DNA from 2 places in the Pseudodesulfovibrio cashew genome. Region 1 is predicted to be linked to the other one. Evidence: riboswitches for the same ligand, from Rfam matches in the RefSeq annotation. Region 1 holds a riboswitch; the other holds the start of a gene.
The links. Region 1 has a riboswitch for cobalamin ahead of GM415_RS09200 (TonB-dependent receptor plug domain-containing protein). Riboswitches for the same ligand answer to the same signal wherever they lie in the genome.

Region 1 (5,269 bases):
CGGAACAGCTCCGGCGCGGGCTTGCGGAGCGCCAGTTGCCGGACGGGCGCATCCCCCTGAGCCCGCAGACGCCCCGGGCGGTGTGGCCCACTTCCATGACCCTGCTGGCCTGGCGCGAAGACCCGGCCCTGGCCGAGCCACGAGGTAAAGCCAAGGAATTTCTGCTGACCCACCGAGGAACCAGCATCGAAGGGCTCTCCGACGTCGTAGGCCACGACGCAACGCTGCAGGGCTGGCCCTGGATTGACGAAACCCACTCCTGGGTCGAACCCACGGCACTGGCCCTCCTGGCGTTGACAGGCGAGGGATTGGCGACGCACCCGGCAGTACGCGAAGGCGTGGCCGTGCTGCGCGACCGGGAACTGCCGGACGGCGGCTGGAACTACGGCAACCCCAAAATCTACGGTTCGGTCCTCCTGCCCATGCCCGAATGCACCGGCATCGCGTTATGCGCCCTGCGCAACGAAATGTCAGGGGACGAGGCCGCAGACAGCCTGGCCTACCTGGAGTCGGAGTATCCCGGCCTGCGCACGCCGCTTTCCCTGAGCTGGACGATCATGGGGCTCTCGGCCTTCGGACGACGTCCGGCTGACGTCGAATCCAAGGTGGCGGAGTCCTTTGCACTCCAGGAACGATATGGCCCGTTCGAATCAACCCTCATCGGCCTGCTGGCGGCCTGTCTGGCGGAAGACCCCTTTTCCCTCCCGGGAGGTGCGGCGTGAGCGGCAAATCGAAAAAGACCTTCTCGCGGAGGGAGCTGCTCATGGCGGCGGCCGCCGGAGTGGCCCTCGCGGGGATCGGAATTCCCGTGGTGCGCTGGGCCAAGTACCTTTTCGAGAAAAAGGAGCAGGTCTTCACCGCTTCGGTTCCCGGCTACGACCGGGACATGCTCGGCGCGCTCCTCAACGGATTCCGTGAACTAGGCGTGACGCCCGAGGAGATCCGGGGCAAGCGAGTGCTGCTCAAGCCCAACCTGGTCGAACCGCACACCGGCGCGGGCCAGATCAACACCCACCCGCTCTTCCTGCGGGCCTGCATCGAGGCCTTCCTGACACTGGGCGCGGCATCCGTGGCCGTGGGCGAAGGACCGGGCCATAGGCGGGACACCTACCACTGCCTGGAGACCACGGGAGTGGGTGACATCCTGCAGGAAGACCACATCGCGTTCGCCGATTTCAATTTTTCCCCGTTCCGGGCGACCCCCAATCCGGCCAACCGGTCCACTCTGGGCGACCTCTTCCTGCCCGACCCCCTGCTCGCTGCCGACCTGGTGGTGTCCGTGGCCAAGATGAAGACCCATCACCTGGCCGGGGTGACCCTGACCATGAAGAACCTCTTCGGCGTCATGCCCGGCAGTGTGTACGGCTGGCCGAAAAACGTCCTGCACCACGCAGGGATCATAAACTCCATCCTCGACATCAACGCCACGGTGAAGCCCGCCTTCGCCATCGTCGACGGCATCGTGGGAATGGAAGGGGACGGCCCGATCATGGGAACGCCGGTGCAATCCGGCCTGGTGGTCATGGGGCGCAACCCCGCAGCCGTGGACTCCACCTGCGCCCGGCTCATGGGCATCGATCCGCTGAAGATTCCCTACATCGCAGCGGCCTCGGGTTGGCTGGGGACCGCAGCCGAGCGCAACATCGAGCAACGAGGCGAAGCCATCGCCGCCCACCGGCGGGACTTCCAGCTCATAGACACCATAGAGGCGCAACAGGGTATCCGGCTGTAACCTTTACAGCCGCGTACACCGACACAGGAGCCCATACGTGAAAAAGAACATTCCGCTCATTCTCTTCTTCCTCTCCCTCATGTTCTTTTCCTTTGGATACGGCTTTCTGGCCGGCGTGGGAAAGCTCTTTCCCTACCACCAGCTCAGGGATGCCATCGTAGCCATCGGCGACGAGCTTCACCCCTGGTTTTACGTCAAGGCGGACACCTCTAGGGTACAGACCGTCAATGACCCCTCACGCACGATGAAAGGTCTCAACCTGGTCACCGGAGTGGGGCCGGACAAGACCCTCACAGCCAAGATCGTCGACATGGACGGAAAGGAGCTGCACCGCTGGGACGTTGACTGGTTCAGCATCTGGCCGGACGCGGACCACGTCGGCAACCGCAAGCCGAAGACCCGCCCCGGCACGACCATCGACGGGGCCGTGCTCACACCCGAAGGCGACCTGATCTTCAACTATGAATACCTCGGCCTGGTCAGACTGGCCAAGGACGGCCACGTGGTCTGGCGGCTCCCCTACCAGACCCACCACACCATCTACACGGACGACGACGGCAACCTCTGGGTGCCGGGGATGATCGATAGAACCGAACCGCTGCCGGGCTTCCCCAACTACCGTGCGGACTTCGTGGAATACACCGCGATCAAGGTCTCCACGGAAGGCAAAATTCTTCGAGAGATCAAGCTGTTCGACGTGCTCAAGGATAATGGCCTGTACGGGCTGCTGACCATGGCGACCACCAAGCAGATGGACACTACCGTGTCCGGCGACACCCTCCATCTCAACGACGTGGAGGTCTTTCCCCGCCACATGAAGGAAGGTTTCTTCCGTCACGGAGATGTCATGATCTCCCTGCGCAACCCAAACGCCATCCTGGTGCTCACGCCCGACGGCAAGGTCAAATACGCCTCCATCGGCAAGTACGTGCGGCAGCACGACCCCGACTTCGTCGACGGAAACAGTTTCTCCGTATTCGACAACAACAACATTACGGGCGCGGCTCATCCATCCAGCCGCATAGTGCTGGAGCACGCACCCTCGGGCAAGACCGAGACCATCTACGAGGGAACAGATGCGACCCCCTTCTTCACCGACATAATGGGCAAGCACCAATGGCTGCCCAACGGAAACCTGCTCATCACCGAGACTCGGGGCGGCCGCGCCTTCGAAGTCGCGCCGGGTGGGGAAATCGTGTGGGATTACCACAACGTGGCGGGGGAGAATATCCTGGGAGCCCTGGACGGAGTTCAGCGTCTTCCGGCCCAATTCAACACGATCTTCGGCAGGTAGACCCGGAAGACAAGCCGGACAAATTAACGTATATGCTTGTGCCAGCATATCCAAACCATGAGGTAATCCCATGACCGCCATACTTCTAAGCGTCTGTTTCGTCCTGTTCCTGATAGGCTGTCCCGCCGTTGCCGAGGCCTACATAGGCCCGGGGGCCGGGCTGTCGGCCATCGGCTCCTTTCTCGCGCTGGTCGCGGCGGTGGTGGCGGCTATCTTCGGTTTCCTCTGGTACCCGATCAAGAGGATGATGCGCCGCCGCAAGCAGGACCAGCAGGACGGCAACGGGGAATAACGTTCCGCCGCACAAGATACCATGTTCGCCGACATGCCGGGCCGGGTCCGACGGCGCGATTCCCCGTTCAACGCCACGGCACCTCTCAAGTCGTCGGAAGCGCCGAGCGAACCGTCTCGCGGCATAGCTCCCGATCCGAGCCACGCGAAAGGGGTCCGTTGCGCCACCGGGTATCACAGTATTCTTTACGCAAAGATCGCGGCAGGGCCTGGAAGGACACCCCTCCAGGCCCTGTTTCATTGCCGGAAGCCACACAGCTTGACAGCCGTCCGGTATATTGAATAACTACCCATCTTCGTTGGGCTCTAGCATGTTCACATGTTCGAGCCCGTGGCTATTCCATACATACCTTTCGGGTCCCTGCCTTGCAGGGATAATTGGGAAGTTCGGTGAGAAACCGACGCTGGCCCGCAACCGTGAGAGGGGACGAAAGCCGCACGCAGCCACTGGGAAATTCCTGGGAAGGCGCGGCCGGTAGGATAATCCTCGAGCCGGGAGACCAGCCCAAAAGGTGGATTTTGAAGGCTTCGAGGCAAAGCCTGAGAACACATCCGCCGCCCTTTGGGCCCCGGTCGGTTTTCTCATTATACCCCCTCGGAGCCTCCTGTAACGCTGCAACAGGAGGTTTTTTTCATGCGTGTCGTAGCGATGCTGCTGGCATTTCTCATCTCAACTTCAACAGCCTGGGCGGAGGTCCCCGTCCCAACGGCGTCGGCCGGCGTAATGCCGGAGATCGTGGTCACCGCCACGTCCACCCCGATGCCGGACAGGGAAGTCCCGGTCCAGGTCCAGATCATCTCCTCGGAAGACATACGGAAGTCGGACGCAAAGGACATTTCCGACGTGCTGGCAAAGTATGTCCCCGGCCATTTCCACAAGTACGGCCAGGACTACTCTTCGGTGGGCATTCGCGGCTTCCGGAGCAACAGCATGGTCGGGACCGACCTGAAGAGCAGAACGCTGATCCTCGTTGACGGCATGCGGGCCGGGACAGGCCGCGTCAGCTCCCTGCCGGTGGACAACGTGGACCGTATCGAGGTCGTGCGCGGTCCGGGGTCCGTCATCTATGGCGGCTCGGCCATGGGCGGCGTAATCAACATCATCACCCGCCGGGGCAAGGGAGGGCTCTCCGGAAACGTGGGGGCAGAGGTCGGGACCTTCGGCCAATACCGGCTTGCCGCGAGCGTCTCCGGCGCAACTGACGGTGACACCCTCGGCTACGCTGCCGCTGCCCACGGAGAGCGGCAGGGAAGCTACACCACCGGAGGCGGAGACGAAATCGAGAACTCCCAACTGACCGACCGGGGAGTAGCCGCAAGCCTGACATACCGCCAGGCCGAAGACCGCCGTCTCCATATGGCCGCCATCTGGAACTACGCGGACAAGGGGTCGCCCGGCTCCGGCCGCTACCCAAGCGCCACGGATAACAGCGAGACCGAGTACCAGCGGCTCGCCTTTGACTGGACCACGGATCGCGGCCAAGCCCGGACGGGCTGGTATGCGCGAGGCTACGCCGTGCGGAGCGGCTATGTCTGGAACGAACACGACACGGAAATCGACACCATCTCCGGCGGATTGAGGAGCGGGGTGGACATCACCACGGGTGAGTTCGGCAGCCTCCTCGTTGGAATCGAGTATGACAGGATCGAGGAGAAGCAACGGGAAAGCGTCTGGGGACCCAACACCCGCTACGACAACTACGCGCTGCTGGCGGAACAACGCATCACCGCAGGCGACTTCATCTTCTATCTCGGCGGCCGCCTGGATGACTACAACATGAAGATGAAGGAGACACCCTCCCTCACCGTTTCCGAGGATTCCAGGAAGTTCTCGCATATCAGCTGGCGGGGCGGAGCGGTGTACGACGCCGCAGAGTGGCTGGGCCTCCGAGCCGCCGTGGGCACGGGCTTCCGCGCTCCTTCAGCGGAAGAGCTGGCCGGCTCCTATACCA
Region 2 (5,269 bases), 500 kb from region 1:
CTCGGGTATCGAGATACTCGCCCGCCCGCTACACACCATCAAGGGCGTGACGGGATTCATGGCCGGTTTCGAACCGGCGTCCCATTTCACGCACAAGATCGAAGACTTTCTCAAGAAGGTCCAGGCCGGCGAGGTCGAATCCTCCCCCGAGAACCTCACCCTTCTCGCGCGCGGCGTAAACATGATCTTCCAGGTTCTGGAGCAACTTCGCGACAACGACGTTGACGAAGAGGAGCAGGAAGAAGTCCTCGCCCTCATCATGGAGGCGTCCAGCACAGGTCAATCCGACGTCGGCCCCGCCGGTGCGGGCGTGGAAGTGGAGACCCGCGACCAGGTGACCATCCTCCGGGTCAAGGACCCCCGCGTCCACCTGGAGTCACAGTACAAGCCGATCATGTCGGCCATCATGTGCGTGGAACCGGGAGACCGCATTCTCCTCGATCTTTCGGACGTCCTGACCTTCGGCTCCACAGCCTGGGCCGCCGTGGCCAGCATGGGAACCACTTTCAAGATTGCGGCCTGCCACCTTTCGCCGGATGCGAAACAGATGCTCTACGGCTGGGGATTCGATAACACCATCGCCATCTACCCTGACGAAGACACCTACTTCACGACGCAGTAACAGCAAGGAAAGTAAATGCAGGAAAGCATTATACAGTGCATCGAAGACATCGAGAAACAGATTCTCGACGTGGCGGATACCGGCCAGAGCGTCGGTGACGCCGTGGAAGCGCTCGGCCTGACACACATGAAGCTGTCCAGCGCGGGCGTCATCGCTATCCTTGACATGCTGACGGAAGGAATCACCCCGCTGAACGACGACATCGTCACGGCCATGCTTGGCGTGTGCGAGGCCCAGAAAAGATTTTTGTTCGCCCTGAGCGGCCAGCTCGATAACACGGCGTCCATGGGCATGATGGAGACCGGAAGCTCGGCCACTGCTCCGATGGAAGAAAACGAGGAAGAAGCCGCCAAGGCCTTTGAAGCACCCGAGGAGAGCACCGAGGCGGAAGTCCCCGAACAGACCGATGAACCCGAGGCCAAGCAGAAAGAACCCAAGGCCGCCAAGCCCAAGCAGGAGAAGCAGACTGCGTCCCAGGCCATCTCCTCCATCCGCGTACCCACTGACTCCCTGGACCGAGTCATCGAACTGGTGGGCAAGCTTATGGTTACCTATGCGGTCATCGCCCAGGGCGGAACCTCCAACCTGGCCCAGGTAACCGCCTCCCTGCGCGAACTGGACAACGTCATAAGCCAGCTTCAACAGGAAGTGGACGCCATCCGGCTGGTACCCCTCAAGCAGATTTTCATGCCCATGCACCGCCTGGTCAAATCACTGAGCCAAAAGATCGGCAAGAAGCTCGACTTTGTTGTTCGCGGAGACGAACTCGCTCTGGACAAGACCATCGTCGAATCCCTCAACGAACCTCTGGTTCACCTGCTCAGGAACGCTGTTGACCACGGCCTCGAGGACGCGGAAGGCCGCAAGCAGGCGGGCAAGAACGACACCGGCAACGTCACCCTGGCCGCCTGGCGCAAGGGCGACAGCGCCTTCATCCAGGTCAAGGATGACGGCAAGGGCCTCGACCCGGATCGCATCCTGAACAAGGCCATTGAAAAAGGGTTGGCAGAAGAAGACAAGGAATACGAAAAGGACGAAATCCTCAACTTCGTGCTCCAGTCCGGCTTCTCCACCGCCGAAAAGATTACCGACGTCTCGGGACGAGGCGTGGGCATGGACGCCGTGGTCAACTCCATCCGCAACACCCTCGACGGCGACGTGACCATCGAGAGCGAACTGGGCAAGGGCGCGGCCTTCACCATTTCCATTCCGCTTGACCGCTCGGCCAACGAAGGCATCGTGGATGCCCTGGTTGCCAGGGTCGGCGGCGAAACCTACATCGTACCCAGCCGCGACGTGGTCGAAATCTACATGCCCAAGCTGCACGAGGTGGTGGAGCTGCCCGACGGACGCGAGACCGTGGACGTACGGGGCGAGGTCCACTCCCTGCTCCGTCTGGCCGACCTGCTCGACCTGGAGCCCGAAGTAAAGGACATCCGCATGGCCCAGGCCATTGTGGTCCGTGTGGGCGATTACAAGGCCGCCATCCTTGTGGACGAAGTGCTCCGACAGCAGCAGGTGGTCATCACCGGTTTCACCGTGCCCGTGGAGGAGATTTTCCATATCCCCATCCTCGGCTACGGCATGATGGGCGAATCGGATGCACTGGTCATCGACACCGAGGAAATGCTCCAGCACTTTCAGAATCGAGTCCACCAGGGCAAACGCAAGGACGCAACCGAGTAGCCCCGCTTCTTGACTTCACCAGGCGGAAGAGCATAATACAGCGCACTTCAGGTGTTATTGCGACTTGATAGGGAATCCCGTGCGAATCGGGAGCGGACCCGCCGCCGTGACGTCCTTATGAACCGTCTTCACATATGCCACTGGGAGAATCCCGGGAAGGCGAAGACGGGAGGGACCAGCCGGAAGACCTGCCTGAAAACGATACCGGTTTGCCTCGGTGGTACGTGGGCTTGCCGCCAAGGTGACACGAAGGGAAAAAACGGTTCCCCTTCCTCGTATGCGTGAGGAAGGGGATTTTCTTTTCCCCAATCAAGCCCCTCCTCCCAGGGAGGTTCCATGTTCCGTTTTCCGTTCCGCCCGCTCTGCGTGGCGCTGACCCTTTGTCTCGTCCTGACCGCCGCCCCGGCCTTGGCCGGGCACAAGGCCGATGGCGCCGCCAAACAAGCCATCGTTCTGGCTGCTTTCGGCACGTCCTACCCCACGGGCCTCGACTCCATCCTCAACATCAAAACCCGCGTTGAAAAGGCCTACCCCGGCGTGCCGGTCAGGCTGGCCTTCACCTCCTCGATCATCCGCAAAATCTGGAGCAAACGTCGCCATGACCCCGAGTGGCAGAAGGCCAACCAAGACGTTCCGCGAGAGGTCCTGTTTGTGAAAAGCCCGCTGGCCACCGTGGCCGACCTCCAGGACGAGGGATACAAGGATCTCGCGGTCCAGACCCTGCACGTCTTCGCGGGTGAGGAATTCTCCGATCTTACCAATATGATGATCGGCCTTCGCTCCATCCGCACGGTCAAGGCCAAGTCCATTCCCTTCAACAAGCTGCGTCTCGGCCGCCCGGCCCTGGGCATGCCCGGTGACGCTTACCCCTACACCGACGACATCGCCGCTGCGGCTGCTGCTCTCAAGGGCGACGTGGACGAGGCCAAGAAGATGGGTGCCACCCTGGTCTACATGGGTCACGGCAACGACTTCTATTCCACCGGCATCTATTCCGAATTCCAGCACGTCATGCAGACCTCCCACGACTACCCCGTCTTTGTGGGCTGCGTGGAAGGCTTCCCCGGGTTCGATGAACTCGTGGCCGAACTCAAGGCCACAGGGAAGAAAAAAATCCTGCTCAAGCCCTTCATGGTCGTTGCCGGTGATCACGCCTCCAACGACATGGCCGGCGATGAAGACGACTCCTGGAAGGTCATGCTGACCAGGGCAGGCTTCTCCGTAACCACCCAGTTGCGGGGTCTCGGCTCGGTTGACGCCTGGGCCGACCTGTACGTGAACCATCTGAAGGACGCCATGGCACAGAGCCATATGCTCCCCAGGTAAACGAATGCAAAACGCTCCCCGCAATCCCGCCCGCGCCGGTCTGCTGATCGCCCTGCTCGCCCTCTGTCTGGGCGTGCTGGCGATCCTGGCCATGGGTATGGGCTTCATCTCCATCCCGCCGGGCGACGTTATCGCCGCCCTGTGGGACGGGTTGCGGGGAGCGGCAAACCATGCCGACCCGCTTTTTCAAAGTGTAATCCTCGAAGTCCGGCTGCCGCGCATCCTGACCTCCATCTCCGTGGGCGTGGGGCTGGCCGTGGCCGGAACCGTCTTCCAGGGGCTGCTGCTCAATCCCCTGGCCGACCCCTTCACCCTGGGCGTGTCTTCGGGCGCGGCCTTCGGAGCGGCCCTGGCCCTTTACCTCGGACTGGCCTTTCTCGGCCCGGCCACCCTGTGCCTGACGGCCTTCCTGGGAGCGGCGGTCACCCTCTTCGCGGTCATCGCCATGGCCGGACGGGACGGCGAGCTGGCCCCCACCAACCTGATTCTCTCGGGTGTCATCGTTTCGGCCATCCTGTCCGCAGCAATCTCCTTCATAAAATACATGGCTGACGAACGCGTGGCCGCCATCGTCTTCTGGCTCATGGGCAGCTTTGTCTCCCGCACCTGGACCGACGCCGCACTGACCGGGGCCGTGGCAGTGGCCGGGTATGCCCTGTGCGCCTTTTACGCCCGCGATCTGAACATTCTCTCCCTGGGCAACCGCACGGCCAAGGGGCTTGGCGTAAACACGGGCCGGGTCCGTCTGGTCCTCCTGCTCACCGCCTCGCTGGTCAGCGCCGTCTGCGTCTCGGTCTCGGGCATCATCGGCTTCGTGGGGCTCATCGTTCCGCACCTGATGCGCTTCGTGGTCGGCCCAGACAATCGGCTGCTGCTCCCGGCCTCGGCCCTGGGCGGCGGCATGCTGCTCCTGGCGGCGGACACCCTGACCCGCGCCGTGCTGCCCAACGAGGTACCCATCGGCGTGCTCACCGCGCTCCTCGGTGGCCCGGTGTTCTGCTGGCTGTTCAGCCGGGCCCGCAGCGGGAGGTTCCATGGATAGGACCACCTACGTCCTCCGGGACCTGACTTTCGGCTACGGGCGAGAACCAGTGCTCCACGGCGTGGATCTCGATCTGAAACCAGGCGAATTGCACGGCATTGTCGGCCCCAACGGCTCCGGCAAATCCACCCTGCTTGATCTCCTGGCCGGATACCGATCTCCCTCCCAAGGCATGGTTGAACTCAATGGGCAACCTGTCACCGCATACTCCCCGAAAGAACTGGCCATGCTCACCGCCCTGGTAGAGCAGACCCCACGGGCGGCCTTCCCCTTTACCGTGGCCGATACAGTGCTCATGGGCCGTCACCCCCACATGGAACGATTTTCTCCACCGGACGAGCAAGATAGAAACGCCGTGCGCGATGCCTTGACGGCAATGGACCTGACCGGTCTTGCCGATCGTCCCCTCACGGAACTCTCGGGAGGCGAGAGGCAACGGACCGTGTTCGCCCGTGCCCTGGCTCAGGACACGCCCTGCCTGTTGCTTGACGAGCCGACTTCGAGTATGGACATCCGGCACGCGCTCGCGGTCATGGCCGTTCTGCGGCGGCTGGCCGAGTCCGGGCGAACCATTGTCGCCGTACTCCACGACC

Region 2: another riboswitch for cobalamin. It lies ahead of GM415_RS11500 (sirohydrochlorin cobaltochelatase); the one in region 1 lies ahead of GM415_RS09200 (TonB-dependent receptor plug domain-containing protein).

What each region holds. Positions count from the first base shown of each region.
Region 1 covers NZ_CP046400.1:2,060,217-2,065,485, reverse strand. The annotation lists gene GM415_RS09220 (hypothetical protein) at 1-722, shown strand, start outside; gene GM415_RS09215 (DUF362 domain-containing protein) at 719-1,732, shown strand; gene GM415_RS09210 (arylsulfotransferase family protein) at 1,770-3,026, shown strand; gene GM415_RS09205 (hypothetical protein) at 3,097-3,318, shown strand; cobalamin riboswitch at 3,656-3,840, shown strand; gene GM415_RS09200 (TonB-dependent receptor plug domain-containing protein) at 3,952-5,269, shown strand, end outside.
Region 2 covers NZ_CP046400.1:2,564,014-2,569,282, reverse strand. The annotation lists gene GM415_RS11510 (Hpt domain-containing protein) at 1-622, shown strand, start outside; gene GM415_RS11505 (chemotaxis protein CheA) at 638-2,308, shown strand; cobalamin riboswitch at 2,341-2,518, shown strand; gene GM415_RS11500 (sirohydrochlorin cobaltochelatase) at 2,645-3,634, shown strand; gene GM415_RS11495 (FecCD family ABC transporter permease) at 3,639-4,676, shown strand; gene GM415_RS11490 (heme ABC transporter ATP-binding protein) at 4,669-5,269, shown strand, end outside.